3 regions of the Streptomyces sp. NPDC015220 genome follow, and region 1 is predicted to be linked to each of the others. Evidence: riboswitches for the same ligand, from Rfam matches in the RefSeq annotation. Region 1 holds a riboswitch; each other region holds the start of a gene.
What was found. A riboswitch is a leader RNA that binds a small molecule or an ion and turns the genes downstream of it on or off. The one in region 1 is predicted to bind cyclic di-AMP.
Positions count from the first base shown of each region.

Region 2: it holds a riboswitch for cyclic di-AMP, as region 1 does, so the genes downstream of both, ACF061_RS35275 (M23 family metallopeptidase) here and ACF061_RS26295 (M23 family metallopeptidase) in region 1, are expected to answer to the same signal.
Region 3: it holds a riboswitch for cyclic di-AMP, as region 1 does, so the genes downstream of both, ACF061_RS31680 (C40 family peptidase) here and ACF061_RS26295 (M23 family metallopeptidase) in region 1, are expected to answer to the same signal.

Region 1 is NZ_JBIBUK010000015.1:85,192-95,140, forward strand. Features, by position in the region: gene ACF061_RS26285 (GNAT family N-acetyltransferase) at 1-2,217, opposite strand, end outside; gene ACF061_RS26290 (HPr family phosphocarrier protein) at 2,422-2,703, shown strand; gene ACF061_RS26295 (M23 family metallopeptidase) at 3,002-3,760, opposite strand; cyclic di-AMP (ydaO/yuaA leader) riboswitch at 3,773-3,933, opposite strand; gene ACF061_RS26300 (M16 family metallopeptidase) at 4,153-5,541, opposite strand; gene ACF061_RS26305 (M16 family metallopeptidase) at 5,538-6,908, opposite strand; gene ACF061_RS26310 (DNA topoisomerase (ATP-hydrolyzing) subunit A) at 7,745-9,949, shown strand, end outside.
Region 2 is NZ_JBIBUK010000030.1:17,409-27,357, reverse strand. Features, by position in the region: gene ACF061_RS35310 (hypothetical protein) at 1-36, shown strand, start outside; gene ACF061_RS35305 (glycosyltransferase family 2 protein) at 508-1,266, shown strand; gene ACF061_RS35300 (mannosyltransferase family protein) at 1,263-2,531, shown strand; gene ribA (GTP cyclohydrolase II) at 2,581-3,303, opposite strand; gene ACF061_RS35290 (MarR family winged helix-turn-helix transcriptional regulator) at 3,435-3,947, opposite strand; gene ACF061_RS35285 (dihydrofolate reductase family protein) at 4,025-5,185, shown strand; tRNA gene ACF061_RS35280 (tRNA-Met) at 5,428-5,501, shown strand; cyclic di-AMP (ydaO/yuaA leader) riboswitch at 5,950-6,107, shown strand; gene ACF061_RS35275 (M23 family metallopeptidase) at 6,119-7,186, shown strand; gene ACF061_RS35270 (aldo/keto reductase) at 7,266-8,219, shown strand; gene ACF061_RS35265 (PrsW family glutamic-type intramembrane protease) at 8,235-9,686, opposite strand; gene trmB (tRNA (guanosine(46)-N7)-methyltransferase TrmB) at 9,930-9,949, opposite strand, start outside.
Region 3 is NZ_JBIBUK010000023.1:15,876-25,824, forward strand. Features, by position in the region: gene ACF061_RS31670 (ANTAR domain-containing protein) at 1-228, opposite strand, end outside; gene ACF061_RS31675 (hypothetical protein) at 545-877, shown strand; cyclic di-AMP (ydaO/yuaA leader) riboswitch at 1,213-1,426, shown strand; gene ACF061_RS31680 (C40 family peptidase) at 1,430-1,903, shown strand; gene ACF061_RS31685 (ATP-binding protein) at 1,959-2,456, opposite strand; gene ACF061_RS31690 (helix-turn-helix domain-containing protein) at 2,733-3,593, shown strand; gene ACF061_RS31695 (DUF397 domain-containing protein) at 3,621-3,851, shown strand; gene ACF061_RS31700 (8-amino-7-oxononanoate synthase) at 3,894-5,021, opposite strand; gene bioB (biotin synthase BioB) at 5,170-6,372, shown strand; gene ACF061_RS31710 (adenosylmethionine--8-amino-7-oxononanoate transaminase) at 6,365-7,663, shown strand; gene bioD (dethiobiotin synthase) at 7,665-8,393, shown strand; gene ACF061_RS31720 (class I SAM-dependent methyltransferase) at 8,459-9,157, shown strand; gene ACF061_RS31725 (ABC transporter ATP-binding protein) at 9,379-9,949, shown strand, end outside.

The sequences.
Region 1 (9,949 bases):
GCCGATGAGCGCGGCGGCGCCCTTCTCGTCGATGTCGTCGTACTCGGGCACCTTGCCAGGGTCGGCGGCCTCCCGCCGCCACTGGCCGTACCGGACGGCTTCGGCGAGGGCGCGCACGGCCCGCTCGGCGGCGGGGTAGGCGGGAATGAGGTGCGAGCCTGGGCGTGGGGCGGTCCCGGGGGCCGCCTGGGGCGGTTGCGCGGGGCGGGCCGTGCCGGGTCCGGAGTGGGTGCCGGGTGCGGGGTCGGCGCCGGTCCCGGGGCCGGCGGCGCCGGTGGCCGGTCCCGTGGCGGTGGTCGTCCCCGGTGCGGCCGGGGGTGTCCGCGCCAGGTCCCGGACGGCGGGGACGGCGCCGGCCGCCGACTGCGGTCCGGTGCTGGCGGCGGCCGACAGCGCCTCCGCGAGACCGCCCAGCTCGACGTGGACAACCAGCACCGGCTTGCCGGGCACCGCGGCCGCGGCCGACCGCAGCGCCTCGGCCAGCGCGGCGTCCTCGGCGGCGCCCTCGCCCAGTGCCGGTATCGCGGTCACGACCACCGCGTCGATCGTGTCGTCGGCGAGCGCCCGCGCCAGCGCGGCCCGGAAGTCCTCCGCCGACGCCGCCGTCGTCAGGTCCTGGGGCGGCTGCGGCCGCAGCCCCTCCGCGAGGCACCGGTCGTACGTCAGCACACCCAACGACTCGGAATTGCCCAGGATCGCCACCCGCGGTCCCGGGGGCAGTGGCTGCCGGGCGAGCAGCAGCCCGGTGTCCACGAGTTCCGTGATGGTGTCCACGCGGATCACGCCGGCCTGCCGCAGCAGCGCGGACACCGTCGCGTGCGGCAGCCGCGTCGCCCGCACGGCGTGTCCCTGCGGGGCCGATCCGGCGCCCTGCACGACGACGAGCGGTTTCGCCGCCGCCGTTCGCCGGGCGAGCCGGGTGAACTTGCGCGGGTTGCCGATGGACTCCAGGTACATCAGGGCGACGTCGGTGTCGGGGTCGTCGTACCAGTACTGCAGGACATCGTTGCCGGAGACGTCCGCGCGGTTGCCGGACGACACGAAGGTCGACACGCCCGTGGTCCCGGTGACCCCGCCGCCGCGCCGGTGCAGCCGGGACAGCAGCGCGATGCCGATGGCCCCGGACTGCGCGAACATCCCGATCCGGCCGGGCCGGGGCATCTCGGGGGCGAGCGAGGCGTTCAGCCGGACCTCGGGCGAGGTGTTGACGATCCCGAAGGCGTTCGGCCCGATGATGCGCATGCCGTGGGTGCGCGCCTGCCGCACCAGGGCGCGCTGGCGCTCGCGCCCCTCGGGGCCGCTCTCCGCGTACCCGGCGGAGATCACGACGAGCCCCTGTACGCCGTGCTCGCCGCACTCGGCGACGACGCCGGGGACGTGTTCGGCGGGCACGGCCACCACCGCGAGGTCGACCGGCCCGGCGATGTCGCGCACCGAACGGTGGGCGGGCACCCCGTCGATCTCCGTCCGGTCCTCGCCGAAGGCGCGGTTGACGGCGTACAGCCGACCGGTGAACCCGGCGTCGCGGACGTGGTCGAGGATGCTGCGGCCCACTCCGCCGCGCGTGCGGCCCACTCCGACGACGGCGACCGAGCCGGGCGCCAGGAGCCGGCGCACCGACCGCCCCTCCGCGCGCTGCTCCCGCGCGTGCTGCACGGCCAGCGAACGGTCCGTGGGCTCGATGTCGAACTCCAGGTGTACGACGCCGTCCTCGAAGCTGCGTTTCTGGGTGTACCCGGCGTCCGTGAACACCTTGATCATCTTGGTGTTGGCGGGCAGCACCTCGGCGGTGAAGCGGCGGATGCCGCGCTCCCGGGCGACGGCGGCGATGTGCTCCAGCAGCGCGGAGGCGACCCCGCGCCCCTGGTGGGCGTCCTGCACCAGGAAGGCGACCTCGGCCTCGTCGGACGGCCCGGCGGCGCCGACGCGGTCGTAGCGCACGGTGGCGATGAACTCGCCGCCGATCGTGGCCGCGAGGCCCACCCGGTCCACGAAGTCGTGATGGGTGAAGCGGTGGACGTCCTTCGCCGACAGACGGGGGTAGGGCGCGAAGAAGCGGTAGTACTTCGACTCGTCCGACACCTGCTCGTAGAAGCTGACCAGCCGGTCGGCGTCGTGGGCGGTGATGGGACGGACCCGCGCGGTGCCGCCGTCGCGCAGCACCACGTCGGCCTCCCAGTGGGCGGGATACTCGTGCCGGTCCGACGAGATGTGCATGGGCCCCAGAGTACGGCTCGCGTCCGGCGGCAGCGGGGGCGGTCCGTGGTGGACACTCGGGGGAGCACACGGGAGAGGACCCCTCGGGCCGGGGCCGCGCGGTCCGAGGCCGTCCCCGGAGCGGGGCACCGTGCCGCTCCGGGGGGTGCTCCGCGTGTGGGAAACTGGTCTAGACAACCCGGTACACCTGAAGGGCAGCATCACATGGCTGAGCGCCGCGTCAACGTCGGCTGGGCCGAGGGCCTCCACGCCCGCCCCGCCTCCATCTTCGTCCGGGCCACCGCGGCCTCCGGCGTCCCCGTGACGATCGCCAAGGCCGACGGCGCCCCCGTCAACGCGGCCTCCATGCTGGCCGTCCTCGGTCTCGGCGCGCAGGGCGGCGAGGAGATCGTCCTGGCCTCCGACGCCGAGGGCGCCGAGGCCGCCCTCGACCGGCTGGCCAAGCTGGTCGCCGAGGGACTCGAGGAGCTTCCCGAGACGGTCTGATCCGAACGGACCGCGCTCCGGGACGGTCTGTTCCGGGGCGAGGTCGTGGGGCCGGACCGATCGAGCGGGACGGCGGAACCCGCCGGACCGCGCGGGGCGGCGGGGCCCGGACGGTTGGAGCCGATAGCGCTCAGGAGCCGCGTCACCCTTTTCCGGGGGGCGCGGCTTCGGCGTCCGCGTCACGGGCTCGGGCGCGGCCCGCGGCGCCGGCGGCCTCGTGAACGACGACGGCCCCGGCGCGGGGCCGGGGCCGTCGAGGGCGTTCGGGGAGCTCGGGAGCGGGCTTCGAGGGCGCCGGTCAGACGTCCACGCCGTGCTTGCGGAGATAGGCCACGGGGTCGATGTCCGAGCCGTAGTCCGGGGTGGTGCGCGCCTCGAAGTGCAGGTGCGGCCCGGTGACGTGGCCGGTCGCGCCGGACAGGCCGATCTGCTGGCCCGCGGCGACCTGCTGGCCCACCGAGACCCCGATGGAGGACAGGTGGCCGTACTGGGTGTACATGCCGTCGGCCATCCTGATCACGATCTGGTTGCCGTACGCCCCGCCCCAGCCGGTCTCCACGACGGTGCCGACGCCGACCGCGTGGACGCTGGTGCCGGTCATGGCGTGGAAGTCGACCCCGGTGTGGGAGCCGGAGGACCACAGGGAACCGCCGCTCTGGTAGCCGGTGGAGACGTAGGAGCCGGCGATCGGCGACACGAAGGCGTTGAGGCGCTTGCGCTCGGCCTCGCGGGCGGCGCGCTCCTTGGCCTCGCGCTCCTTCTTCGCCAGCTCGGCGGCCCTCTTGCGGGCGGCCTCCTCGGCCTGCTTCCGCTCGGCGGCGTGCTGCTGGGCGGCGGCCTGGGCGTCGATCTTCGCGGCGACCGTGTCGCCGATGCTGATGACCGGGGTGAGGCCGGTGTCCTCGGGAGCGGGAGCGTCGGCGGCGAGCGCCGGGGCGGCGGCGAGGGTGCCGATGACGCCGGTCGTGGTGAGGGCCGCGACGCCCGCCGCGCGGGCGGTGGTGCGGTGCATCCGGCCAGGACGGCGGTGCTTCCCGGTGGCGCGGGTGAACGCCATGCAGACGTGGGTCCTTTCCTTCCCTCTCGCCTACCGGGTTAGCTGACGGGTTCGGAGCAGGAAGGTCTCCTACGGGCGCCCCGCTGCGCGCGGGCGTCCGATTCACCCCAGGGACTGGATGGGTCCCCGGCTCCCCTGGCTCGCGCCGTACGGGGACTCGGCGATGACTGTCCGGTGCCGCGGGTGCGGCGCACTGCCTGACGGACAGCCGCACTGACGCTAGACGGGGCCGCTTTCAATTCCCAAACGAATCGGGGTTTTTGTAGCGCAGGCCACAGGTCAGACGGGCAGCCTCTCCCGCAATCCGGACATCACGGGGCCCTGGTGACGCTTCGGTCACCAGGGCCCCGTACGCACCGCCCGCCGCCGTCACGAGCGGCCGGCGGGCGCCGCTACTCCGCTGCGACGACCGTGACCTGACCGATGCCCAGGGCTTCGACGGGCTCCTTGATCTGCGCCGCGTCGCCGACGAGGACGGTCACCAGGCGGTCCACCGGGAAGGCGTTGACGACGGCCGCGGTGGCCTCCACCGTGCCGGTCGCGGCGAGCTGCTGATAGAGCGTCGCCTGGTAGTCGTCGGGCAGGTGCTGCTCGACCTGGTCGGCCAGCGTGCTCGCCACGGCGGCCGCGGTCTCGTACTTGAGCGGCGCCACACCGACGAGGTTCTGCACGGCGACGTCCCGCTCGGCGTCGGTGAGGCCCCCGGCGGCGAGCTTGCGCAGCACCGTGAACAGGTCCTCCAGGGCCGGGCCGGTGTTCGGCGTGTCGACCGAGCCGCTGATCGCGAGCATCGCGGCGCCCGAGCCGTCGGGGGCCGAGCGCAGCACCTGGCCGAACGACCGCACGCCGTAGGTGTAGCCCTTCTCCTCGCGCAGGACGCGGTCCAGGCGGGAGGTGAGGGTGCCGCCCAGGCAGTAGGTGCCGAGCACCTGCGCGGGCCAGACCCGGTCGTGCCGGTCCGGGCCGACCCGGCCGATGAGGAGCTGGGTCTGGACGGCGCCCGGGCGGTCCACGACGACCACCCGGCCGGTGTCGTCGGCGGTGACCGGCGGGACGGGCCGCGGCTTGGCCGGCGAGCCGGTCCAGGCGCCCAGGGTCTCGCCGAGCAGTTCGTCGAGATCGGTGCCGGTGAGGTCGCCGACGACCACGGCGGTGGCCGTGGCGGGGCGGACGTACCGGTCGTAGAAGGTGCGTACGGCCGCCGAGTCGATGTTCCGGACGGTCTCCTCGGTGCCCTGGCGCGGCCGCGACATGCGCGCGGTGGCCGGGAACAGCTCCTTGGAGAGCTCCTTGGCGGCGCGGCGGGAGGGGTTGGCCAGCTCGTGCGGGATCTCGTCGAGCCTGTTGCGCACCAGCCGCTCGACCTCGGACTCCGCGAACGCGGGCGCCCTGAGGGCGTCGGACAGCAGGGCGAGTCCCTTGGCCAGGCGGGAGGCCGGCACCTCAAGGCTCAGCCGTACGCCGGGGTGGTCGGCGTGCGCGTCGAGGGTGGCGCCCGCACGCTCCAGCTCGGCGGCGTACTCCTCGGCGGAGTGCTTGTCGGTGCCCTCGGAGAAGGCCCGCGCCATGATCGTGGCCACGCCGTCCAGGCCGGCCGGCTCGGCGTCCAGGGGCGCGTCCAGCAGCACCTCGACGGCGACGACCTGCTGGCCGGGGCGGTGGCAGCGCAGCACCGTCAGGCCGTTGTCCAGCGTGCCGCGCTCGGGCGCCGGGAAGGCCCAGGGCTTGGCCTCGCCCGCCCGGGGCTGGGGGTGGAAGTCCATGGTGGCCAGCTCGGTCACTTCGCCGTCTCCTCGGTGTCGTCGGTGGCCGCGGCGTCCGCGTCCTGGTCGCCGGCGGCTGCGGCGGGGGTCGGCTCGTAGACGAGCACCGCGCGGTTGTCGGGGCGCAGGCGGGCCTTGGCGACCTCCTGGACCTCCTCGGCCGTCACCTCCAGGACGCGCTTGACGGCGGTGAGGGCGAGCTGCGGGTCACCGAACAGGACGGCGTAGCGGCACAGTTCGTCGGCGCGGCCGGCGACCGTGCCCAGCCGGTCCAGCCACTCGCGCTCCAACTGGGCCTGGGCGCGCTCCATCTCCTCGGCGGTGGGACCCTCCTCGGCGAACCGGGCGAGCTCCTCGTCGATGGCGGCCTCGATGACCGGCACCTCGACGTCACCGGAGGCCTTCACGTCCAGCCAGCCCAGGGACGGCGCGCCGGCCAGCCGCAGCATGCCGAACCCGGCCGCGACGGCGGTGCGGTCGCGCCGTACCAGACGGTTGTAGAGCCGGGAGGACTCGCCGCCGCCGAGGATGGTCAGGGCGAGGTCGGCCGCGTCGCCGGCGCGCGTGCCGTCGTGCGGCAGCCGGTAGGCGGCCATCAGGGCGCGGGCCGGGACCTCCTCCTCGACGACCTCGCGAAGCTGCTCGCCGAGGACGTCGGGCAGGGAGCCGTCCCGCGGCTGCGGCTTGCCGTCGTGGGACGCGATGGAGCCGAAGTACTTCTCGATCCAGGCGAGCGTCTGCTGCGGGTCGATGTCGCCGACGACCGACAGCACGGCGTTGTTGGGCGCGTAGTACGTGCGGAAGAACGCGCGCGCGTCCTCCAGGGTGGCCGCGTCCAGGTCCGCCATCGACCCGATGGGCGTGTGGTGGTAGGGGTGACCCTCCGGGTAGGCGAGGGCGGTCAGCTTCTCGAAGGCGGTGCCGTAGGGGACGTTGTCGTAGCGCTGGCGGCGCTCGTTCTTGACGACGTCGCGCTGGTTCTCCATGGACTCGTCGTCCAGGGCGGCGAGCAGCGAGCCCATGCGGTCGGCCTCGAGCCAGAGGGCGAGCTCCAGCTGGTGGGCGGGCATGGTCTCGAAGTAGTTGGTGCGCTCGAAGCTGGTGGTGCCGTTGAGCGAGCCGCCGGCGCCCTGCACCAGCTCGAAATGGCCGTTGCCCTTGACCTGGGCGGATCCCTGGAACATCAGGTGCTCGAAAAGGTGAGCCAGGCCGGTACGTCCCTTGACCTCGTGCCGGGAGCCGACGTCGTACCAGAGGCACACCGCCGCGACCGGGGTCAGGTGGTCCTCGGAGAGCACCACGCGCAGACCGTTGGCCAGGCGGTGCTCGGTCGCTGTCAGGCCGCCGGAGCCTGCCTCGGCTGTGGCCGTGTGACCCATGGGCATGTACGTCCCTTCGATCGCGATGGCGGTCTGGAAACCGCCCTTTTCCTGCCGGTCCTGCCACTGTATGCAAGCGTGCGCACCCCTGGCGAAGTTCCCCGAGGTCGTACGCCGAGAGCGAGAACGAAAGAGGGACGGCGTCGCCGCGCGGGTGACGGACGAGGGGACGGCGGCACGGCCGGGGCCGGTCGGGCGGGCGGCAGGGGCGCCGGGGCGGAGAGGACACGGGGACCGGCGGGGCACGGCCAGCCGTGCCCCGGATCGCTGCCGGGCGCGGACCAGCGCACGGTGGAGCGCCGGGGCGGGGAGGGCCGCGTGCGCCGGGGCGCGGGCCGGGAGCGCCGGGGCGCGGGCGGGCGGTCGCGGGCCGTGTACGAGCGGTCGCGGACCGCAGGCAGGGGGCCGCGGGCGGTCGGCCGTCGAGGGGGGCGCCGCGGGACCGGCAGGGCCTCGGCACGGTGGACGACGACCGGCACGGGACGCCCCGCGCAGAACGCCCGGTGCGAAACGCCCGGTGCGGGACGCCCGGGACAGGACCACCGGAACGAGATCACCGGCACGGGACCGTCGGCACGGCGCAGGCAGTACGGCGCACGGGCCGCGGAAGCGCGCCGCGGGGCGCCGGCCGGGCCTGCGGGGCGCGGCGTGACGGGACGTCGGAGGGCGTCCGGGCGCGCCGGCCGGGCCGCCTGGAACGGCGCGTCGCCGAGGCGTTGGGGGTGTCCCCGACCGGCGGGGCGGGCGGCCGGGGGGCGGGGTCTGGTCCGCGTTGTCGGTCGGGCGGTCCACAATGGTCGGCATCAGATCCCGTCCCACGCTTCAGCAAGGAGCCGGCAGCGATGGCCCGCCGCAGCACGAAGACCCCGCCGCCCGACGATTCGTACGAGGAGCGGATCCTCGACATCGACGTCGTCGACGAGATGCAGGGCTCCTTCCTCGAGTACGCGTACTCGGTCATCTACTCCCGCGCCCTGCCGGACGCCCGGGACGGTCTCAAGCCGGTGCACCGGCGCATCGTCTACCAGATGAACGAGATGGGCCTGCGCCCCGAGCGGGGCTACGTGAAGTGCGCCCGCGTCGTCGGCGAGGTCATGGGCAAGCTCCACCCGCACGGCGACGCGTCGATCTACGACGCGCTGGTGCGGCTGGCCCAGTCGTTCTCGATGCGCGTCCCCCTGGTCGACGGCCACGGCAACTTCGGCTCGCTGGGCAACGACGACCCGCCCGCCGCCATGCGGTACACCGAGTGCCGCATGGCCGAGGCGACGAGCCTGATGACCGAGTCGATCGACGAGGACACGGTCGACTTCGCGCCCAACTACGACGGCCAGGAGCAGGAGCCGGTGGCACTGCCCGCCGCCTTCCCGAACCTGCTGGTGAACGGCTCGTCGGGCATCGCGGTCGGCATGGCCACGAACATGCCGCCGCACAACCTCGGCGAGGTGATCGCGGCCGCCCGGCACCTGATCCGCTACCCGAACGCGGACCTGGACGCGCTGATGAAGCTCGTTCCGGGCCCCGACCTGCCGACCGGCGGCCGGATCGTCGGCCTGTCCGGGATCCGGGACGCCTACGAGTCGGGCCGCGGCACGTTCAAGATCCGCGCCACGGTCTCGGTGGAGACCGTGACGGCCCGGCGCAAGGGCCTCGTCGTCACCGAGCTGCCCTTCACGGTCGGCCCGGAGAAGGTGATCGCCAAGATCAAGGACCTGGTCGGCGCCAAGAAGGTCCAGGGCATCGCCGACGTCAAGGACCTCACCGACCGCGAGCACGGACTGCGCCTGGTCATCGAGATCAAGAACGGCTTCGTGCCGGAGGCGGTCCTGGAGCAGCTCTACAAGCTGACGCCGATGGAGGAGTCCTTCGGCATCAACAACGTCGCGCTGGTCGACGGGCAGCCCCTCACGCTCGGCCTGAAGGAGCTGCTGGAGGTCTACCTCGACCACCGTTTCGACGTCGTACGGCGTCGCAGCGAGTACCGCCGCGGCAAGCGGCGCGACCGGCTGCACCTGGTCGAGGGCCTGATCACGGCGCTGGTGGACATCGACGAGGTCATCCGTCTGATCCGCTCCAGCGAGAACTCCGCCCAGGCCAAGCAGCGCCTGATGGAGCGCTTCTCGCTGAGCGACGTCCAGACGCAGTACATCCTCGACACCCCCCTGCGCCGTCTGACCAAGTACGACCGCATCGAACTGGAGGCGGAGAAGGAGCGGCTCACCGCGGAGATCGAGGAGCTGACCCGGATCCTGGAGTCGGACGCGGAGCTGCGCAAGCTGGTGTCGGCGGAACTGGCCGCGGTCGCGAAGAAGTTCGGCACCCCCCGGCGCACGGTCCTGCTGGAGGCGGGCGCCGCCCCGGTCGCCGCCGTGCCGCTCCAGGTGGCGGACGACCCGTGCCGCGTCCTGCTGTCCTCGACGGGCCTGCTCGCCCGCACGCCGAACGGCGATCCGCTCCCCCGGGACACCGGCGGCAAGCGGCACAAGCACGACGTGATCGTCTCCGCGGTCCCGGCCACCGCCCGCGGCGAGGTGGGCGTGGTGACGTCGGCCGGCCGTCTGCTCCGGGTGAACGTCGTCGACCTGCCCCAGTTGCCGGAGCCGGTCTCCGCGCCGAACCTGGCCGGCGGCGCGCCGATCGCCGAGTTCATCTCCCTGGAGGGCGACGAGACGGTGGTCTGCCTGACCACGCTGGACGAGTCCTCGCCGGGCCTGGCCCTCGGCACGGAACAGGGCGTGGTCAAGCGGGTGGTCCCCGACTACCCGGCCAACAAGGACGAGCTGGAGGTCATCACCCTCAAGGATGGCGACCGGATCGTCGGCGCGGTCGAGCTGCGCACCGGCGAGGAGGACCTGGTCTTCATCACGGACGACGCCCAGCTCCTGCGCTACCAGGCCGCCCAGGTCCGGCCGCAGGGCCGCCCGGCCGGCGGCATGGCGGGCGTCAAGCTCGCCGAGGGCGTCAAGGTCATCTCGTTCACGGCGGTCGACCCGGCCGTGGACGCGGTGGTCTTCACGGTGGCGGGCTCACGCGGCACGCTGGACGAC
Region 2 (9,949 bases), on a different contig from region 1:
CCCGCCGCCTCCTCGCTCGCCGGGACGCCCGGCTAGCGTGCTCTACCCGGCACCCACCACCCAACGACCGCAGCACGCGCGCCGCGCCCCGCCCCTCCGAGCGTGGCGCGCCACCGTCAGGAGTGTCCTCGTACCGATCCGGGAGCCGGCACGGGCGGCACATGGACGGCGCACGGACGACGCAGAAAAGGACCGACCTTGGCAGAGACCGGCCTCGCCGCCGGGACGGGCACCGGCCGCCCGCCCCGGCGGCCACCGATACCGGCGCCGCCACGCGCGCCGATACCGGTGTCGCGATGCGCACTGATACCGGTGTCGCAATGGGCGCGAATACCGGTGCCGCGACGCGGACCGGTGCGGGTGCCGCGGTGCGTGTCTCCGACCCCGGTGCCGCCACGCGTTCCGACAGCGGCGCCCCGACGCGTTCCGATACCGGCGCCCCGACCCGAGACCGCGCCTCGTCCGGAGACGGCGCACCACCGGGAGCCGGCCTCCCTCCCGGAGCCCGTGCTGGACATCGTCGTACCGGTGTCCGACCAGGAGAACGACCCGGGGCCCGGCCTCCGCCGGCTCCACGCGCACCCGCGTGAGACCTTCCCCGGCCCGTCCCGCAGCACCGCCACCGACGACGCCGGTACCGACGGCGCCCCGCGCATCGCCGCCCGGCCGGCCGGCGAACTCCCCGAGGCGGAGTGGCCGCGGCCGACCGAGAAGGACCGCGGCCGGGCACTGCGGGCCGCCCGGTCGAGGCCGGCGGTCCTCGTCCCGGCGTATCCGGACGCCGACCTGCCCACCGGACCGCCCACCGAACCGGCGGCCCTGCTGCCGCTCGTCGCCCCCCTGCTCCCCGGGCACCGCGACTTCGCCAACGACACCCGGCTCGCTCCTGGAGCCCGGGTGGTGCGCGGGCCCGACAGGAAGACCGTCTCCCGCCGCTACGGCGTCAACCCGCGCGCCATCCTCGGCGTGGGCCTCTCCTGCGCGCCGCGCGGTTCCAGGTCGGCTCCTCGCGACGTCACCGAGCAGCCGCTGCCGTTGGTGCGCGGCGCGGAGTGGTCCTTCGACACCGAACCGCTGGTGCTCGCCGAGCGGACGCGGCTGCCGGGACACGAGGCGCCGGCCGACCGGGCCGACGCTCACCCCGAACGGCTTCGGCACGTACGTCCGCCACCGGGCGGCCCGGCACACCCTCCCCCCGCTCGCCCCGCCCCGGCACGTACCGGCCGGAACACCCTCCCGTACCCATCAGAAACGGATGCCCGATGACCGCGACCGTGCCCCCCACCGAGACATCGGGCACCCCTCGGGCGGACGGTGCCCACGAACCCCCCGCCGAGCCGTCCGGCGGTCGCGCGCGCCGGTGGCCGCTCGACCGGCTGACGCCGACTGACCTGCGGGTGCTGCGGCTGTACCTCTTCACCCGCCTGGGACTGTGGCTCATCACCTACGCCGTCGCCTGGACCGCCCCCGGAGGCGACAGCAAGAAGCCGGCCGGCTGGCTGTCCCGCTGGGAGCAGTGGGACTGGGTCCACTACCGGCGAATAGCCCAGTACGGTTACTTCGACCCGTTCCCCGGCATGGACCCGCCGCACGACAACCGGGTCGCCTTCTTCCCCGGTTTCCCCCTGGTGCTGCGCGCCGTGCACACCGTGGTCGCCGACTGGACCGTGGCCGGCCTGCTGGTCTCCCTGGTGAGCGGCGCGGTCGCCGTCGTGGCGCTGGCCCGGATCGCCGGGCTCGAGAGTCCGGACGGCGCCCGCTCCGGGCAACGGGCCGCCGCGTTCCTGCTGGCCTCGCCGGCGGCCGTCTTCCTGGCCGCCGGATACACCGAGTCGCTGTTCCTGGCCTTCGCCCTGCCGGCCTGGCTCGCGGCGAAGCGACGCCACTGGCCGCTCGCCGGACTGCTCGGCGCGGCGGCCACCACCGTCCGCATCAGCGGGCTGTTCCTGGCCGCCGCGATCGCCGTCGAACTCCTGCTCACCCTGCGCCCGTCCGCCCGCACCGGCCAGGCGGACCCCGGAGTGCTGCGCCGCCTGCTTCCGCTGGGCTGGTGTGCGCTGCCCGCCGTGCCCGCGGTCGCGTACACCGTCTACCTGCACGAGCGCACCGGTGACTGGCAGGCCTGGCAGCACGCCGAGGAACGCGGCTGGTACCGGGACTTCCACACGCCCCTCGAAGCGTTCCGCAACACCTGGCGGAACGCCTTCGACCACCTCCAGACCACCGGTTACGCGGTCGAGTTCCAGCTGGAGCTGGTGGCCATGGCGGTCGGCGTCCTGCTGCTGGCGATGCTGCTGTTCCGCCGCCGCTGGCCGGAGGCCGTCTACGTCGGGCTCAGCCTCTGGGCCCTGGGCACGTCCTACTGGTACCTGTCCATTCCCCGCGCCACCCTGCTCTGGTGGCCGTTGTGGACGGGACTGGCCCGCTGGAGTCTGCGCCGCCGCTGGGTGGGGGAGGCCTACGCCGGGGTGGTGGCGCCGCTGACGGTGGTGCTCGCGGTGACCTTCACCTCGGGCCGCTGGACCGGCTGACGGGGTCTCGGGCCGGTGGACCGGCTGGCGGGCCGGTCCGCGGGCGGTGTCAGCCCGCGCTCAGCTCGGTCAGTTCGTCCAGGGGGAGGGTGTGCCGGGTCCGGAGGACCTTGGCGCGCAGGTAGCGGACGTTGTGGTCGGTGGTGAAGACGCCGGTCGGCACCCGGTCGTGGACCTCGATGCCCAGGGCGCGGAGCTGGTCGGCCTTGTCCGGGTTGTTGGAGAGCAGGTCCAGGGCCGTGATGCCGAGGGCCTTCAGCATCTGGGCCGCCGCCGTGTAGTCACGGGCGTCCTCGGGCAGGCCGAGGGCCGCGTTCGCCGCGTAGGTGTCCAGGCCCTGGTCCTGGAGGGCGTAGGCGTCGAGCTTGTTGTAGAGACCGATGCCCCGGCCCTCCTGGCGGAGGTAGAGCAGGACACCGCCGCGGTCGGCGATGCGTTCCACCGCCTCGCGCAGCTGCGGACCGCAGTCGCAGCGGGCGGAGCCGAAGACGTCGCCGGTCAGGCACTCGGAGTGCAGCCGGACCAGCGGGACGGCCCGGCCGGCACCGGCGGGCGCGGAGGAGGCGGGGCCGGGGACGGAGGCGGGAGCGCGGTCAGGGGCGGAGCCGGGGACCGGGGCGGAGCCGGGCGCGCCCAGCACCACCGCCACGTGTTCCTGCCCGTCGGTCAGCCCGTGGAAGGTGACCAGTTCGGCGTCGACGCGGTAGCCGTCGGGGAAGCGCAGCGGTACCCGGACGCGGGCGCGCAGGGTGGCGGCGGGTGTGTCGGGCATGCGGGTCCTCCGAGGGCCGGGCGGGCGGAATGGTGCTTCAGATTTGAAGCAAGACGTCGCTCCGAGACCCTAACGCGTGCTTAAAATTTGAAGCAAATGGAATACGGTTCTCCCGGCCCCCGGCCCCCGGCTCAGTCGCAGGGCGAGGACCGCCGCCGCCAGGGCACTTCCTCGGGTCCGGCTCCGGGCCCGTCGCCCTGGAGGCCGCGGGTGATCCGGGTGCAGATCTCCTCCAGCTGCCCCACCTGCTCCGGGGTCAGCCGGTCGAAGAGGCGCTCGCGTACGGTCTCCACATGGCCGGGCGCCGTGCGCTCCAGGACCGACATGCCCTCCGGCGTCAGCACCGCGACGCTGCCCCGCCTGTCCGAGGAGCATCCCTCGCGGCGGACCAGACCGTCCTTCTCGAGCCGCGCCACCGCGTACGTCAACCGGCTGCGCGTGATCTTCAGCCGCTCGGCGAGGCCGGTCATGCGCAGTGCGCGGTCCGGGGTCTCGGAGAGGACCGACAGGATGGAGTAGTACAGGTGCGGCATGCCGGCCTCCTGCTGGAGCTGCCGGTCGATCGCGTCCTCCAGCAGGAGGGAGGCGGCGATGTAGGCGCGCCAGGCGCGCTGCTCCTCGGGCGTGAGCCAGCGGGTCGTCATGCCGCCAGTGTAGTTTGTTTCAAACTTGAACCAATTCGGTCGGCGCCGGCCGTCCGCGTCCCAGGGAGAGTACGTCGATGCCCCTGCCGTACGTCCTGCTGTCCGCCGCCGTCTCGCTCGACGGCTACCTCGACGACACCGGGCCCGACCGCCTCCTGCTGTCCGGCCCCGCCGACTTCGACCGGGTCGACGAGGTGCGGGCGTCCGTGGACGCGATCCTCGTCGGGGCCGCCACCCTGCGCGCCGACAACCCGCGGCTGCTGGTCAACTCGCCGCGGCGGCGCGCCGCCCGGATCGCCGCCGGGCGGCCGGAGTACCCGCTGAAGGTCACGGTCAGCGCCTCCGGCGACCTGGACCCGGACGCGCTCTTCTGGTGCACGGGCGGCGCGAAGTCCGTCTACACGACGGACGCGGGCGCCGACCGGCTGCGGCGGGCCGGCATCGCCTCCGGGGGGACCGGCGCCGTCGACGTCGTCGCGCTGGGCGCCGAGCTCGACTGGCGGCGCCTGCTGGAGCACCTGCACGACGTGCGCGGCGTGCGCCGGCTCATGGTCGAGGGCGGCGGCACGGTCCACACCCAGCTGCTCCAGCGGCAGCTCGCCGACGAGGTGCAGCTCGTGCTCGCCCCGGTGTTCGTGGGCGACCCCGGCGCGCCGCGGCTGTTCGGGCCGGGGCGGTACCAGGGTGGCCGGCTGCGGCTGGTGGAGACGCGGGCGGTCGAGGACGTCGTGCTCATGCGCTACGAGCCCACGGCTCCCGGCGTCGGCGAGCGTGCCGTTCCCGCGGACCGGCACTGGCTCCGGCTCGCCTGCGACCTGGCGCTGCGGTGTCCGCCGTCGCGGACCGCGTTCAGCGTGGGCGCGGTGGTGGTCGCCGCCGACGGCACCGAGCTCGCGCGGGGGTACTCACGGGAGGCCGGTGACCCGGCCGCGCACGCGGAGGAGGCGGCACTGGCCAAGATCGACCCGATGGATCCGCGGCTGCCTGGCGCCACGGTGTACAGCAGCCTGGAGCCGTGCGCCCGACGCGCCTCCCGGCCGCGCCCGTGCGCCCGGCTGATTCTCGACGCCGGGGTACGGCGGGTGGTCACGGCCTGGCGGGAACCGGACACGTTCATCGAGGCGGCCGACGGGACCGGAGTCCTGGTCGGCGGCGGCGCGGAGGTCGTCGTACTGCCGGAGTTCGAGGAAGCGGCCAAGGAGCCGAACCGGCACCTGCTCGACGGGCCCCCGGCGTGAGACCGCACCGCATCCGCTCGGCGGGCCTTTGGCGTGAGCGTGAGACCGCACCGCATCCGCTCGGCGGGCTCCCGGAGTCAGCCCAACCGGGACCCGCGCGGTCCGGCTCCGGTGTGAGCCGGACGGGTGCCTGCCGGGCGGCACCAGTGGCGGCGGAGGGCCGCCGTCCGGGCCGCCGGAGGCGGGCGTGTGTAAACGCGTGTGCAACCCACCTCGAACATGGGATACACTGGTTTCACCGACGCGGGGTGGAGCAGCTCGGTAGCTCGCTGGGCTCATAACCCAGAGGTCGCAGGTTCAAATCCTGTCCCCGCTACTGAAGGCTCAGGGCCGGAATCCGAACATGGATTCCGGCCCTGAGTGTTTTCCGATCCCGCCTGTTCCCGAGCCTCGGGTTCTCCGCGCTCGTTCTCCGCGCTCGTGTGCTCACGAGGCCGGGCCTCTCCCGCCCCTCCCGCGCGTTCTCGCCGTCCCGACGGACCCGCCCCCTCCCCTGATCGTTGTCACGACACGTGAGCGACCGGTCCCCGTCCGCATAACAACTGACACACCATCAGGTCGGGCCGAGTGGCGAGGAGGGTGCGCGATGGCGCCGAAGTGGCTTGATCCTTTGTCAACTCACCCGGTTTTCACCCCCCGCAGGGGTTATGTCCTGGCCAAAAAGGTTTAATGATCAAGCCGCGCGGCTTGGAAACCGAGCCTCGCGTCTATTAACGTTCGATAACGCAGCGCGGTCGTCCCAGCCGTCACAAGAGGCGGCTCCGTGCGCGCACGCGCCGAATCCCGCGAGGGAACCGGGGAACCACCAACTTGGGGTGAATCGCACGTCGTCCACCGTGTCGTCACGGCTGGTTGACGCGCGTAGGAGACCTTCCCGCTCCGAACCCGTCAGCTAACCCGGTAGGCGACGCGGAAGGAAAGGAGTACGCCCGCGTGGCGTCCAACCGGCCTGCCCCTGAAGCCCCGTTCGTGCCCGGCCAGGGTCCCGAGACCTTCGCTTACGGCGACCGGGGCCCCGATGAGGGCCCCTGGGAGGAGTGGAACCCCACCGAGGAGTCCCTCCGCCCGGTACGCGGCCGGCACCGGGTCGCCAAGCAGCGCGGCGGCGGACTCGCCCGCAGCTCCACCGTGCTCGGCGTCGGCGTCATGGCCGCCGTCGGCGCGGGCGGCATGGCCAGCGCCAACACCGGCAAGCCGCCGGTCTCCATCTCCCTGCCCGACCTGCCCTCCGTGGGCGTGCCCTCCGTCGGCTCGCTCTTCGAGGACTCCTCCGTCCAGGAGGAAACCCCCCAGGGCTCCGCTACCGCGCTGAGCGACGTCGGCACGGCCGCCGCCCCGAGTGGACGGGACACCCCCGACGCGGGCGAGGCACTGCGCAACCGCATCATGGCGCAGGCCGAGCAGCAGCAGGACCAGGTCGAGGCGAAGGCCCGGGCCGCCGCCGAGGCCGCCGCCGTGAAGAAGGCCCAGGCGGACGCCGCCGAGGCCAAGCGGGAGGCCGAGCGGGTGGCCGAGGCCAAGGCCGCCGCCGCGAAGAAGAAGGCGGAGGAGGAGGCCAGGAGGAAGGCGGAGGCGGCGCGGCTGGCCGAGCTGGCCAGGCAGTACACGCTGCCGACCTCCTCGTACACCATCACCTCCACCTTCGGTCAGGCCGGCACCATGTGGTCCTCCGGCCACCACACCGGTCTCGACTTCGCCGCCCCCACCGGCACCCTGATCAAGGCGATCCACAGCGGCACCATCACCGAGGCCGGCTGGGCGGGCTCGTACGGCTACCGCACGATCCTCACCCTCGACGACGGCACCGAGCTGTGGTTCTGCCACCAGTCGTCGATCACCGTGACCGTCGGCCAGAAGGTGAGCACGGGTGACGTCATCGGCCGGGTCGGCGCCACCGGCAACGTCACCGGTCCGCACCTGCACCTGGAGGTCCACCCCGACGGGTCGCCCGCCGGCATCGACCCGATGGCGTGGCTGCACGGCAAGGGCCTCAACCCCTGACCTTTGTTTGCGCGATCTTTGCGCCCGGAAACGGCGGGGCGCGGAATGGGTCGCTCCGGATCGGTCGTTGATGCTCTACATGACTTCCAAGACTTCACTGCGCAAGCTGGGCCCGTCCGACCTCGAGGTCTTCCCGCTCGCCCTCGGCGGCAACGTCTTCGGCTGGACCGCCGACCAGGCGCAGTCGTTCGCGGTGCTCGACGCCTACGCGGCGGCCGGCGGCAACTTCGTCGACACCGCCGACTCGTACTCCGCGTGGATCGAGGGCAACCGGGGCGGCGAGTCCGAGACGATCATCGGCAAGTGGGTCAAGGAGCGCGGCAACCGCTCCGAGGTGGTCATCGCCACCAAGGTCAGCCAGCACCCCGACTACCAGGGCCTGAGCGCCGCCAACATCAAGGCCGCGGCCGACGCCTCCCTCAAGCGCCTGGGCACCGACTACATCGACCTGTACTACACCCACTTCGACCAGCCGGAGGTGCCCGTCGAGGAGATCGTCGGCGCCCTCGACGCACTGGTGAAGGCGGGCAAGGTGCGGCACATCGCCGCCTCCAACATCTCCGCCGAGCGGCTGGAGGCGTCGCTGGAGTTCTCCGAGCGCGAGGGCCTGGCCAGGTACGTGGCGCTCCAGCCGCACTACAACCTGGTCTCCCGCGGCACCTACGAAGGCGAGCTGCGCGACCTCGCCGAGCGGGCCGGCCTGGCCGCGGTGCCGTACTACGCGCTGGCCTCCGGCTTCCTGACCGGCAAGTACCGGCCCGGCGCCACGGTCGACAGCGCGCGGGCCGAGGGCGCCGGCAAGCACCTGGACACCGAGCGCGGCCAGAAGGTCCTCGCGGCCCTCGACGAGATCGCCCGGGCACGTGGGGCCGAGGTCGCCACCGTCGCACTGGCCTGGCTCGCGGCCCAGCCGACGGTGGTCGCCCCGATCGCCTCGGCGCGGACCGTGGAGCAGCTCCCGGCCCTGCTCGCCGTCGCGGAGCTGCGGCTGACGCAGGACGAGCTCGGGAAGCTCGCCCAGGCATCCGCCTGATCCCCCCGGCCGGTCCTAGGGCCGGGTCCGGTACGGGTTGTACGCGGCAGACGGCGCCACCGGCCCGTACGCCCCGTACCCCTGGGGCTGCCCGTGGCCACCGGGTTCCTGGGGCTGTCCGTACCACCCGTGCGCCTGGGGCCGGCCGTCCGGGCCCGCTCCCTGGTGCTGGGCGGGCCCGTACCGCTGGGAGTGCCCGTACACGCCGTACACCGGCCACGGCGGCGCGACCACCCGGACCGGCGGCGCGGTCATCCGCGCCGCGTGGTCCAGCGCGGGCTGCGCCACCTCGCGCCCGCGCCACATCGCGTGCAGCAGCTCCCGCTCCCGTACGGCGAAGTCGGCGCCGGCCCGGCCGAGCCGTCCCCGGTGGCGCAGGAACGCCAGCGACGTCGCGTACGCCTCGTACTGGGCGACGGTCCGCGCCGCCGGCTTGCCGAGGTGCCGGCCGGCGTACTCGCGGGCCAGTCGGCGGGCCCGCATGGACCCGAGGGCGAACGGCTCGGCGGGCGTCAGCCACCCGGCGGCGGCGTACGCCGGCAGCTCCTCGCGCACGGTCCGCAGCTCACGCTGCCGGGTCCAGACGACCAGCCAGGTCAGCAGCCCGAACGCGGGCACCATGAAGGCGCCGTAGACCGCGAAGAAGCCGTAGTCGCCGAAGGTCGAGGAGCCGTTCCAGAACGCGTGCATGCCCATCGCGAGCAGCAGCCCGGTCGGCGGCAGCAGCAGACGGCGCAGACGCTGGCGCTCCCCGGACAGCGCGGCGACGCCGAAGCCGATGCCGGTCAGGACGGTGAACAGGGGGTGCGCGAACGGCGACATGACGACCCGCACGAAGAAGGTCGCCGCGGTCACGGAGGCGATGCCCCGGCCGCCGGTCACCTGGTCGGCGCCGAAGGCGGTGCCGAGGTACAGGATGTTCTCGGTGAAGGCGAAGCCGGTCGCGGTCACCCCGGCGATCACCACACCGTCGACGATGCCGGTGAAGTCGCGTCTGCGGAAGAGGAAGATCAGCAGCACGGCGGCGGCCTTCGCCGACTCCTCCACGACCGGCGCTATCACGGTCGCCCCCAGGGTGTCCGCACCGGCCGGGTCGGCGGTCGCCGTGGCTATCCACTTCGTCGCGAAACTGTTGGCGACGATCGCTATCAGGGCCGCGGCGCACGCGCCCCAGGCGAAGGCGAACACCATGTTGCGCCAGGGACCGGGATCGACCCGGTCCAGCCAGCGGAAGGCGGCCGTCAGCAGCGGCACCGGCAGCACCGCCAGGCCGAGCCCGACCAGGAAGCCCTCGGTGCCGGTCTGCCGGCGGACGAGGGCGAGGATGACGAGCCCGGAGAGCGTCAGCAGGGCGGCCAGGGCGCCGTACCGCACCCGCTTCCGCTGCCACCAGTGGGCGTGCCGCGGTCCGCCGCCGACGGGGGCGGGTCCGCTGGGATGCGTCGGGTACGGGGGACAGATGGCCACGTGATTGACCCTAACGAGGGAGGGCGCCGCCCGCGACGGTGCCTCGACGTCCCGGTGCGGACGAGGTGATCAGGCGTGGCCCGGCGCGGACGGTGCGGTCCGGTGCGGTCGGTGTGACGGTGCGGTCGGTGTGGTCGTCGTGACGGTGCGGTCGGTGTGGTCGTCGTGACGGGGCGGTCGGTGTGGTCGTCGTGACGGGGCACGGCCCGGTGCGTGCGGTCGGGACCGGGCGCGGCCCAGGGGTCACGGCTGCTGGTCGCCGT
Region 3 (9,949 bases), on a different contig from region 1:
CTTGGTGTTCGTGCGCTGGGAGACCTCGCGCAGCACCCGCCAGGCGTCCTCGGGGGGCATCCGCCCGAAGGCCACCACGGCGCCGATGGCCTGGTCTATGACCGCGTGCGAGCCCAGGGCGTGCTGCAACTGGTCGATCTCCTCGTGCAGCCGCTCGTGCTCCAGCACCAGATCGGTGACGGACAGCGGCTGGAGGGGGTGCCGCCTGGAAATCGCGAAGAACACCATCGGAGATTCCCTGGGTCGTGGAGCGGCCGGAGTTCCATCTCCAGCTTGCGCCAGGAGGACGGCGCGCACGACCGGAGACCGGCGGCTCGAACCCTCCCCCACGCTCGCGTACGTCCTGTACGTTTTTCACGAAGCCGTCGCGCTCCCACCAGCGGCCGCCGCTCCCGTGGGCGCCGCTCACCCGCCGACCGGACCAGCCGCCCCGCGGAGGACCGTGCCATGACCCGACCGCCCGCCCACCGCCCACCGCCGGAGTCCGCCGAGCGCGCGCTCGGCGGTCCGGCGCCTTCGGGCCGCCGAGCGCGCTGAGGCGCCGATGCCACCGCCCCCGCACGAGCCGTCCCAGCCCTCCGAGCCGCCGGCGCTGCCCGCGCTGACCCGCGCCGAGGCGGAGCTGATCGACTGTTACCTCGACGTGGTGGACCTCCTCGGCCGGATCAACCCGGGTCGGCGCGAGGACACCTATGGCGGGCTGAGGGCCGCTCAGGCCCTGGTCCGCAAAGCTGCCGAACTGCGCGACGCGCTCGCGCTGATGCACCAACGGAACGAGACCGAGCTGCACACCGCCACCCTGGCGCGGGCGCTGCGCGCGCTGGACGGCGAGCGGCGTGCCGCCCGGGTCACCCTGCCGCCCGACCGGGCCAGTTGAGCCGCACGCGGTCACGCGACCGCGGGCGACGCCGGCGGCACGCACGGGCGTAAGCCGAAACGGACCAAACGACGTACCGCCTTTCGGCTAGAAAAACCCGTGTTCCCGAGGCGCTTCCGGTTGCGCGACGCGCCTGCCCGGATGGCGGAATGGCGTGTTCCGGTGCTGGTCCGGGCGTCGCCGTGGGACCAGACGGACGTTCGAGTGCACGAGCGTCCACCCGAACGGGTGAGTGGTGAGTAACAACACAAATCCCCGGTTCCGTTGGGATTTTCGGACATCCGTAGGTGAAGATCCGTGTCTGACGACAAGCCCCCGCCACAGCGGCGGGGCGGTCCGGGCGGACGCCGAATCCTGCCGCCGCCCGGACAACCGGTCGACGGGAGTGGATCGGCAGGAGTGGAGGACCCGAGCACGACGGGTCGCCGGAACGGTCGCACCTCGGCCGTACCGAGCAGCCCTTGGGGTGAAGCCGCGACAACGCGGCCGGGCAACTTCGCCAGCCCGAATCCGACAGGTCATCCTTCACAGGCGGCTGACGAAGGGTTGCGCATGACTGCGCTCAATCGTGTCCCGTCGTTCATGGCCCGGGCCGGCACGGCCTCGGCCCTGACCATCGCCGCCGTGGGCGGCTCGATCGTGGTGCCGGGCGCCGCCTCCGACGCCTCCGCCGCGACGCTCGCGACGAAGGCGCTCCAGATCGCGGCGTCCAAGAAGGGTTCCCCCTACCAGTGGGGAGCGACGGGACCGCGACGGTTCGACTGCTCCGGGCTCACGCTGTACTCGTTCAAGAGGGCGGGCAAGAAGCTGCCCCGCACGGCCGAACAGCAGTACAACAAGTCCCGGCACATCTCAGCGAGCAGCCGCCGCGCGGGTGACCTGGTGTTCTTCCACTCGGGCTCGTACGTCTACCACGTCGGCATCTACGCCGGCGCGGGCAAGATCTGGCACGCGCCGAAGACCGGGGACGTGGTGCGGCTGCAGAAGATCTGGACCAGGAGCGTCTGGTACGGCCGGGTCAGCTGATCCGCCCGAGGGCGGTGACGGCCGGCCGAGGCGCCGTCACCGCCCTCGGGCCCTCTCAGTGTCCGGCCCCGGGCTCCGGCCCACGGGACTCGGGCGACGAGTCCCGTCGGCCCGCCGTCCGTGCGGGGCGGCCCGGCGCCGTCCAGGGGAGTTCGATGCGGACCGTCTTGCCGCCCTCCCGGGTGCGCCGCACGGTCAGTCTGCCGCCGCACTCCGCGGCCAGCCATCGGATGATCACCATGCCCCGGCCGTTGTCCTGCTGGACAGCGGCCGGCAGTCGTTTCGGTAACCGCGGATGGCTGTCGGTCACCCCGATGCTCAACAGCTCGTCGCGTTCGAGGACGAGGTCCACCGTGAAGGTGGGCGACTGCCCGAGGGTGTGCTGCACGGCGTTGGTGGCGAGCTCCGAGACGATGAGCCGCACGGTGTCGGCGGTCTCCGTCCCCGCGGGCAGGCCCCACTCCGCCAGGGCGCCCACCGCGTAGGCGCGGGCGGCGGAGACCGAGGCGGGATCGCTCGGCAGAGTGACGGATGCTTCCAGGTGGTCTGCCATGGCGATGTTCGTCCCCTTCCCACGGGACCGTGGTCCGGCACGGAGCGGATGGTTCGAGTACGGTCCCGGACTGGTGGTTCGCCGTCAGACTGCCACCACGACGACGGCACCGGTGGCGATCCCCCGAGATATGCATATATCTGTCGCTCGAAGCGGTGAACTCTGCGGCGGTCGACCGCGCGCCGCGCGGATCGTCCTGTGCCGTGGCACGGGTCCCGGCCGCGGCGCCGAGCGCCGAAGCCGCCGCCGGGAGCCGGGAGGGAGTGGGAAGTGTCCATGCAGCACGGTCCCGTGGTGCGCCGCCGGAAGCTCGGCGCCGAACTGCGCACGCTGCGCACCGGAGCGGGTCTCACCAGCGGGGAGGCGGCCCGGCTGGTGGGCTGGCACCAGTCGAAGGTGAGCCGGATCGAAACCGGGGCCAGCGGGGTGAAACCGGCCGACGTACGGCTACTGCTGGACGCCTACGCGGTCCACGACCCCCAACTGCGCGATCTGCTGCTGGTGTTGGCGGGATCCGGGGACGGTGACGACCGGCGCCACTGGTGGCACGCCTACCGCGGCGTACTGCCGCCGACCTACCGGGACTTCATCAGTCTGGAGTCCCAGGCGACCGCGATGCGGACCCTGGAGACCTCCGTCGTCCCCGGGCTGCTCCAGACGCCCGAGTACGCGCGCGCGGTGACCCGGGCCGCCGTGGACGGACTCGACGACGAGCGGCTGGACGCCCTGGTGGAGGTGCGGCTGGCCCGGCAGGACGTCCTGCGGGCCGATCCGCCGCTCGAGCTGAACGCGGTGCTCGACGAGGCGGTCCTGCGCCGGGAGGTCGGTGGCCCGGAGGTCATGGCGCGTCAGCTGGAACGGCTGACCGAGGCGGCACGGCTGCCGCAAGTCCGGTTGCAGGTGCTGCCGTTCGCGGCGGGCGCGCACATCGGCATCACCGGCCCTTTCGTTGTCTTCTCGTTTTCGAACACTTCTGATCTGGATGTGGTCGTTCTCGACCACTTGACGAGTAGCCTCTATCTCGATCGGAAAGAAGACCTTGAGGCCTACACCGAGGCCTTCGACGCCCTTCGGTTCCATGCCCTTTCGACCGAGGACTCGTTGGACTTCATCGCAGGGATGCGCCGGAACACCTGACGGCGCGCGAACGCGTAAGGAGGCTCCATGTCCGCTCTGCCGCGGAACCTATCGTCCAGCACCGATCTGCACGGCGTGCGATGGCTGCGCAGCAGCTACAGCACGGGGGCGAACAACTGCGTCGAGGCGGCCCGGCCGGTGTCGGGCCCGGACGCCGGACTGTTCGCCGTGCGCGACTCCAAGGCCCCGGCCGGGCCCGCACTGCTCTTCTCACCCGGGAGCTGGGCGGACTTCACGGCCGCGGTGCACCGCATCTGACCGCGACTCCCCCCTGGCGACGCACGGCCGTGTCACGCCGACTCATGGTCGCGTTTCGCCGATGACCCGTACGGCGTGGTCGATCTGCGCCTCGGAGAGGTCCGCGCGGGCGGTCAGCCTGAGCCGTGAGATGCCGTCGGGCACGGAAGGAGGACGGAAGCAGCCCACGGCCAGGCCCGCCGCACGGCAGTCCGCCGCCCATCGCACGGCGCCCTCCGGGGACGGCGCGCGCACGGAGACCACCGCGGCGTCCGGGCGCACGGCCTCCAGCCCCGCGGCGGTCAGCCGGGCGTGCAGTCCGGCCGCCACCGCGCGGGCCCGCGCCGCCCGCTCCGGTTCCCGGCGCAGCAGTCCCAGGGCGGCCAGGGCCGCCCCCGCCGCCGCGGGGGCCAGGCCCGTGTCGAAGATGAACGTCCGTGCCACGTTGACCAGATGGTCGATCACCAGGGCGGGCCCGAGCACGGCTCCGCCCTGGCTGCCCAGCGACTTGGACAGCGTCACCGTCACGACCACGTCCCCGGCGCCGGCCAGCCCCGCCGCCCGGGCGGCGCCGCGACCGCCGGCGCCCAGCACACCGAGGCCGTGGGCGTCGTCCACGACCAACCCCGCGCCCCGCTCCCGGCACACCGCCGCGAACTCCGCCAGCGGCGCCGCGTCGCCGTCGACCGAGAACACCGTGTCGGAGACGAGGACGGCCGGCCCCTCGTGCGCGCCGAGCGCCTTGCGCGCGGCCTCCGGGTCGCTGTGCGCCACCACCTGTGTGGTGGCGCGGGCCAGCCGGCAGCCGTCGATGAGCGAGGCGTGGTTGCCCGCGTCCGAGACGATCAGCGAACCGTGCGGGGCGAGCGTGGTGACCGCGGCGAGGTTGGCCGCGTATCCGGACGAGAACACCAGCGCCGCCTCGAAGCCGCAGAAGTCGGCCAGTTCGCGCTCCAGCCCGGTGTGCAGTTCGGTGGTGCCGGTGACCAGCCGGGAGCCCGTGGCGCCGCCGCCCCAGGCGCGCGCCGCGGCCGCGGCCCCCTCGGTCACCTCGGGGTGGCGGGCCAGCCCCAGGTAGTCGTTGCTCGCCAGGTCGAGGAGCGGGGAGTCGGCGGAGCGGGGGCGCAGGGTCCGTGTCAGCCCGGCGCGGCGGCGCGCGTCCGCCTGGTCGTCGATCCAGCCGAACGCCATGGGTCCTCCGGAGGCTTTTGTAGGCAGTGCACAGACCCTAGCGGCCCGACCAGCCGCCCATGGTGTGGTGATACCCACACGTGGAAGCGTCTCTGTTGTGCGAACCCTCCTTGGCCGCGGGCGGCCCGGTAGGCCAGGATCGACTTCCATGGACCTCCTGAACACGCTCGTGGACAAGGGGCTTCGGCGCGAACCGCCGACCCGCGAGGAAGCCCTGGCCGTGCTGGCCGGCTCCGACGACGACCTGCTCGACGTGGTGGCGGCGGCGGGGAAGGTGCGCCGCCACTGGTTCGGCCGGCGGGTGAAACTCAACTACCTCGTCAACCTCAAGTCCGGGCTCTGCCCCGAGGACTGCTCGTACTGCTCCCAGCGGCTCGGTTCGAAGGCCGACATCCTCAAGTACACCTGGCTCAAGCCCGACGAGGCCTCCGCGGCGGCGGCGGCCGGGCTGGCCGGCGGCGCCAAGCGGGTCTGCCTGGTGGCCAGCGGGCGCGGTCCGACGGACCGTGACGTCGACCGGGTGTCGGAGACCATCAAGGCCATCAAGGACCAGAACGAGGGCGTCGAGGTGTGCGCCTGTCTCGGACTGCTCTCCGACGGCCAGGCGGAGCGGCTGCGCGCGGCCGGGGCCGACGCCTACAACCACAACCTCAACACCTCCGAGTCGACCTACGGCGACATCACCACCACCCACACCTACGCCGACCGGGTGGACACGGTGAACAAGGCGCACTCGGCCGGGCTGTCCGCCTGTTCCGGGCTGATCGCCGGAATGGGCGAGAGCGACGAGGACCTGGTGGACGTCGTCTACTCGCTGCGCGAGCTGGACCCGGACTCCGTTCCGGTGAACTTCCTGATCCCGTTCGAGGGCACCCCGCTCGCCAAGGAGTGGAACCTGACCCCGCAGCGCTGCCTGCGGATCCTCGCCATGGTGCGGTTCGTCTGCCCGGACGTGGAGGTCCGCATCGCGGGCGGCCGCGAGGTGCACCTGCGCTCCATGCAGCCGCTCGCCCTGCACCTGGCCAACTCCATCTTCCTCGGCGACTACCTGACGAGCGAGGGCCAGGCCGGCAGGGCCGACCTGGACATGATCGCGGACGCCGGGTTCGAGGTGGAGGGCGCCGACCAGGTCACCCTGCCGGAGCACCGGGCGGCTGCCGCAGGCGGCTGCGGGTCGCACCGGGACACTGGCTGCGGATCGCACGCCGAGACCGCCTGCGGGTCGCACGGGGACGCGGGGGTGTGCGGTTCCGGCGCCGGGGCCGCCGGGCCCGGGGGCAGCGAGCCCCGCACCGATCTGGTGACCGTGCGCCGCCGGGGCGCGGGAACGGACCTCGCGCCCAATGCCTGATCTGTCCGGCCCTTCCGGTACGGGCGTGTCCGCGCTCCTGGACCTCGACCGGCGGCACGTGTGGCACCCGTACGGTCCGATGCCGGGCCGCGGGGAACCGCTCGTGGTCGAGTCCGCGAGCGGGGTCCGGCTGCGGCTCGCGGACGGCTCCGGCGAACTGGTCGACGGCATGTCCTCGTGGTGGGCCGCGATCCACGGCTACAACCATCCGGTGCTCAACGAGGCGGTCCGCGATCAGCTGGAGCGGATGAGCCACGTGATGTTCGGCGGGCTCACCCACGAGCCCGCCGTCCGTCTCGCCAAGCTGCTCGTCGACATGTCGCCCGACGGCCTCGAACACGTCTTCCTCGCCGACTCCGGCTCGGTGTCGGTCGAGGTCGCCGTCAAGATGTGCCTGCAGTACTGGCGTTCGCTCGGCCGCCCGGAGAAGCGGCGGCTGCTGACCTGGCGGGGCGGCTACCACGGCGACACCTGGCAGCCGATGGCCGTGTGCGACCCCGAGGGCGGGATGCACGAGCTGTGGACCGGCGTGCTGCCGCGCCAGGTCTTCGCGGACGCTCCGCCGGCCGGGTACGAGGAGGCGTACGCCGCCCATCTGCACGACATGATCGAACGGCACGCGGACGAAGTGGCCGCCGTGATCGTCGAGCCGGTGGTGCAGGGCGCGGGCGGGATGCGGTTCCACTCCCCCGCGTATCTGCGGGTGCTGCGCGAGGCGTGCGACGCGCACGACGTGCTGCTGGTGTTCGACGAGATCGCGACCGGGTTCGGCCGCACCGGCGCGCTGTTCGCGGCCGAGCACGCGGCGGTCGCACCCGACGTGATGTGCGTGGGCAAGGCACTGACCGGCGGCTACCTGACGCTGGCGGCGACGCTGTGCACCCCGCGGGTGGCCGACGGGATCTCCCGGGGCGAGGTGCCGGTGCTGGCGCACGGCCCGACGTTCATGGGCAACCCGCTGGCGACGGCCGTCGCCTGCGCCTCGATCGAACTGCTGCTCGGCCAGGACTGGCGGACGGAGGTCGAACGGATCGAGGCGGGCCTGCGGCACGGCCTGGCGCCGGCGGCCGAGCTCGAAGGCGTGCGGGACGTCAGGGTCCTGGGCGCCATCGGGGTCGTCCAGCTCGACCGTCCGGTGGACATCGCCGCGGCGACCCGGGCCGCGGTGCGCGAGGGCGTGTGGCTGCGGCCGTTCCGGGACCTTGTGTACACGATGCCGCCGTACGTCGTGGACGACGTGGACGTGGCACGGATCGCGCGCGCGGTGTGCGCGGCGGCACGGGAGGGATGAGATGCCGGTACTGGTGATCACGGGCACGGGCACGGAGGTCGGCAAGACGGTCACGACGGCGGCCGTCGCCGCGGCGGCCGCCGCGGCCGGCCGGTCGGTGGCCGTGCTGAAGGCCGCCCAGACGGGTGTGGGTCCGCACGAGCGTGGGGACGGCGCCGAGGTCGTACGGCTGGCCGGTCCGGTGACCTGGGCCGAAGTCGCCCGCTACCCCGAGCCGTTGGCGCCCGGAACGGCGGCGCTGCGGGCCGGTCTGCCGCCGGTGCGTCCGCAGGAGGTGGCCGAGGCCGCCGCCAAGCTGGCCACCGAGCACGACCTTGTGCTGGTCGAGGGTGCGGGCGGGCTGCTGGTGCGGTTCGACGAGGCGGGCGGAACGCTGGCGGACGCGGCCCAGCTGCTGCGGGCCCCGGTCCTGGTCGTCGCCTCGCCCGGCCTCGGCAACCTGAACATCACCGAGCTGACCGCCCGTGAACTGCGCTCGCGCGGACTGGATCCGCTCGGCGTGGTGATCGGCAGCTGGCCCGCCGAGCCCGATCTCGCCACCCGCTGCAACGTCGCCGACCTGCCGCAGGTGGCCGGCGCTCCCCTGCTGGGCGCGCTGCCCGACGGCGCCGGCGCCCTGGCACCCGCCGACTTCCGGGCGGCCGCCCGGGACTGGCTGGCGCCGCGGCTGCACGGCACCTGGGACGCGGCGGCGTTCACGGTGCGGGAGGCCCCGCCCCCGTTCGCCTAGTGGGGTGTGTGGCAGGCCGGCGCGGGGGAGGCTCTCCGTAGGCCTGTCCTGTCCGGGAGGTAGCCATGCCGCTGCGGTCAGCCGGTCCCGGCAAGGTGGCACGGGATCCCGTCCACCACCCGTGGTTCGCCCGCTGCTACACCCGGCTCAGCGTGGCGGCGGAGACCGGGATGGGCATGGCCGGGGTGCGGGAGCGGCTGCTCGCCGGGCTGTCCGGCCGGGTGATCGAGATCGGCGCGGGCAACGGGCTCAACTTCGCGCACTACCCGGGTACGGTCGCGGAGGTCGTCGCGATCGAGCCGGAGCGCCTGCTGCGGCGCGAGGCCGTGTCGGCGGCCCTGCGCGCGGAGGTCCCGGTCGACGTGGTGCCGGGCTGCGCGGAGGCGCTGCCGGTCAAGAGCGAGGCGTTCGACGCGGTGGTGCTCTCGCTGGTCCTGTGCAGCGTGCGCGATCTGCCTCGGGCCCTTGCCGAGGTGCTGCGGGTGCTGCGACCGGGTGGCGAGGTGCGGTTCTTCGAGCACGGCAGGGGCGGCGGCCGGGCGATGGCCCTCACCCAGCGCGCCCTGGACCGCACGGTGTGGCCGCTGTTGAGCGGCGGCTGCCATCTGGCCCGCGATCCGATCTCCGCCCTGCGCGCGGCCGGGTTCTCGCTCGGCCCCTACCGGCAGGTGCTGATGCCCGCGAGCGGTCCCGTTCTGCCCACCTCGTTCTGCTCGCTCGGCACCGCCTGGCGGCCGGTCCCGGACGGGCCGGCCGGGCGCTGATCACGGCGTCCCCCGCTCGCCCGGTGTCCCGCTCGCCCAGCGCCCTTCGCTCGTCCGGCCTCGCCCGCGACGCCGGGGCCACCGGGCGGGTCCCGGGGCGCGGATCCGGCTCGGCTCATCGGGGGATACCAGGGGTGCGCCCGCTCACATTAGGCTCAGCGGGGGACAAAGCAGTCGTATCCCCTCATGTGCAGCGTCGACCGACCATCGAGGAGGCCGCCGTGTCCACACCTGCCGCGACGCCGGGCCGGGCGCCGTCCGCCGGGACCGCGGCCCGGGCCCGCGGGCTGACCAAGGCGTACGGGTCGGGCGAGACCGCCGTGCTGGCGCTGGACTCGGTGGACGTGGACATCGCGCGCGGCCGGTTCACCGCGGTCATGGGCCCTTCCGGCTCCGGCAAGTCCACCCTCATGCACTGCCTGGCGGGGCTCGACACGGTCTCGGCCGGGCAGGTGTGGATCGGCGGCACCGAGATCACGGGACTGAGGGACCGCGAGCTGACCCGGCTGCGCCGGGACCGGATCGGCTTCATGTTCCAGTCGTTCAACCTCATCCCCACGCTGAACGCGCTGGAGAACATCACCCTGCCGATGGACATCGCGGGCCGCGCCCCCGACGAGCGGTGGCTGAACCGGGTCATCGACACCCTGGGACTGAGGAACCGGCTGGGGCACCGGCCGGCCCAGCTCTCCGGCGGCCAGCAGCAGCGCGTGGCCTGCGCGCGGGCGCTCGTCTCGCGGCCCGAACTCATCTTCGCCGACGAGCCGACCGGCAATCTGGACTCACGGGCCG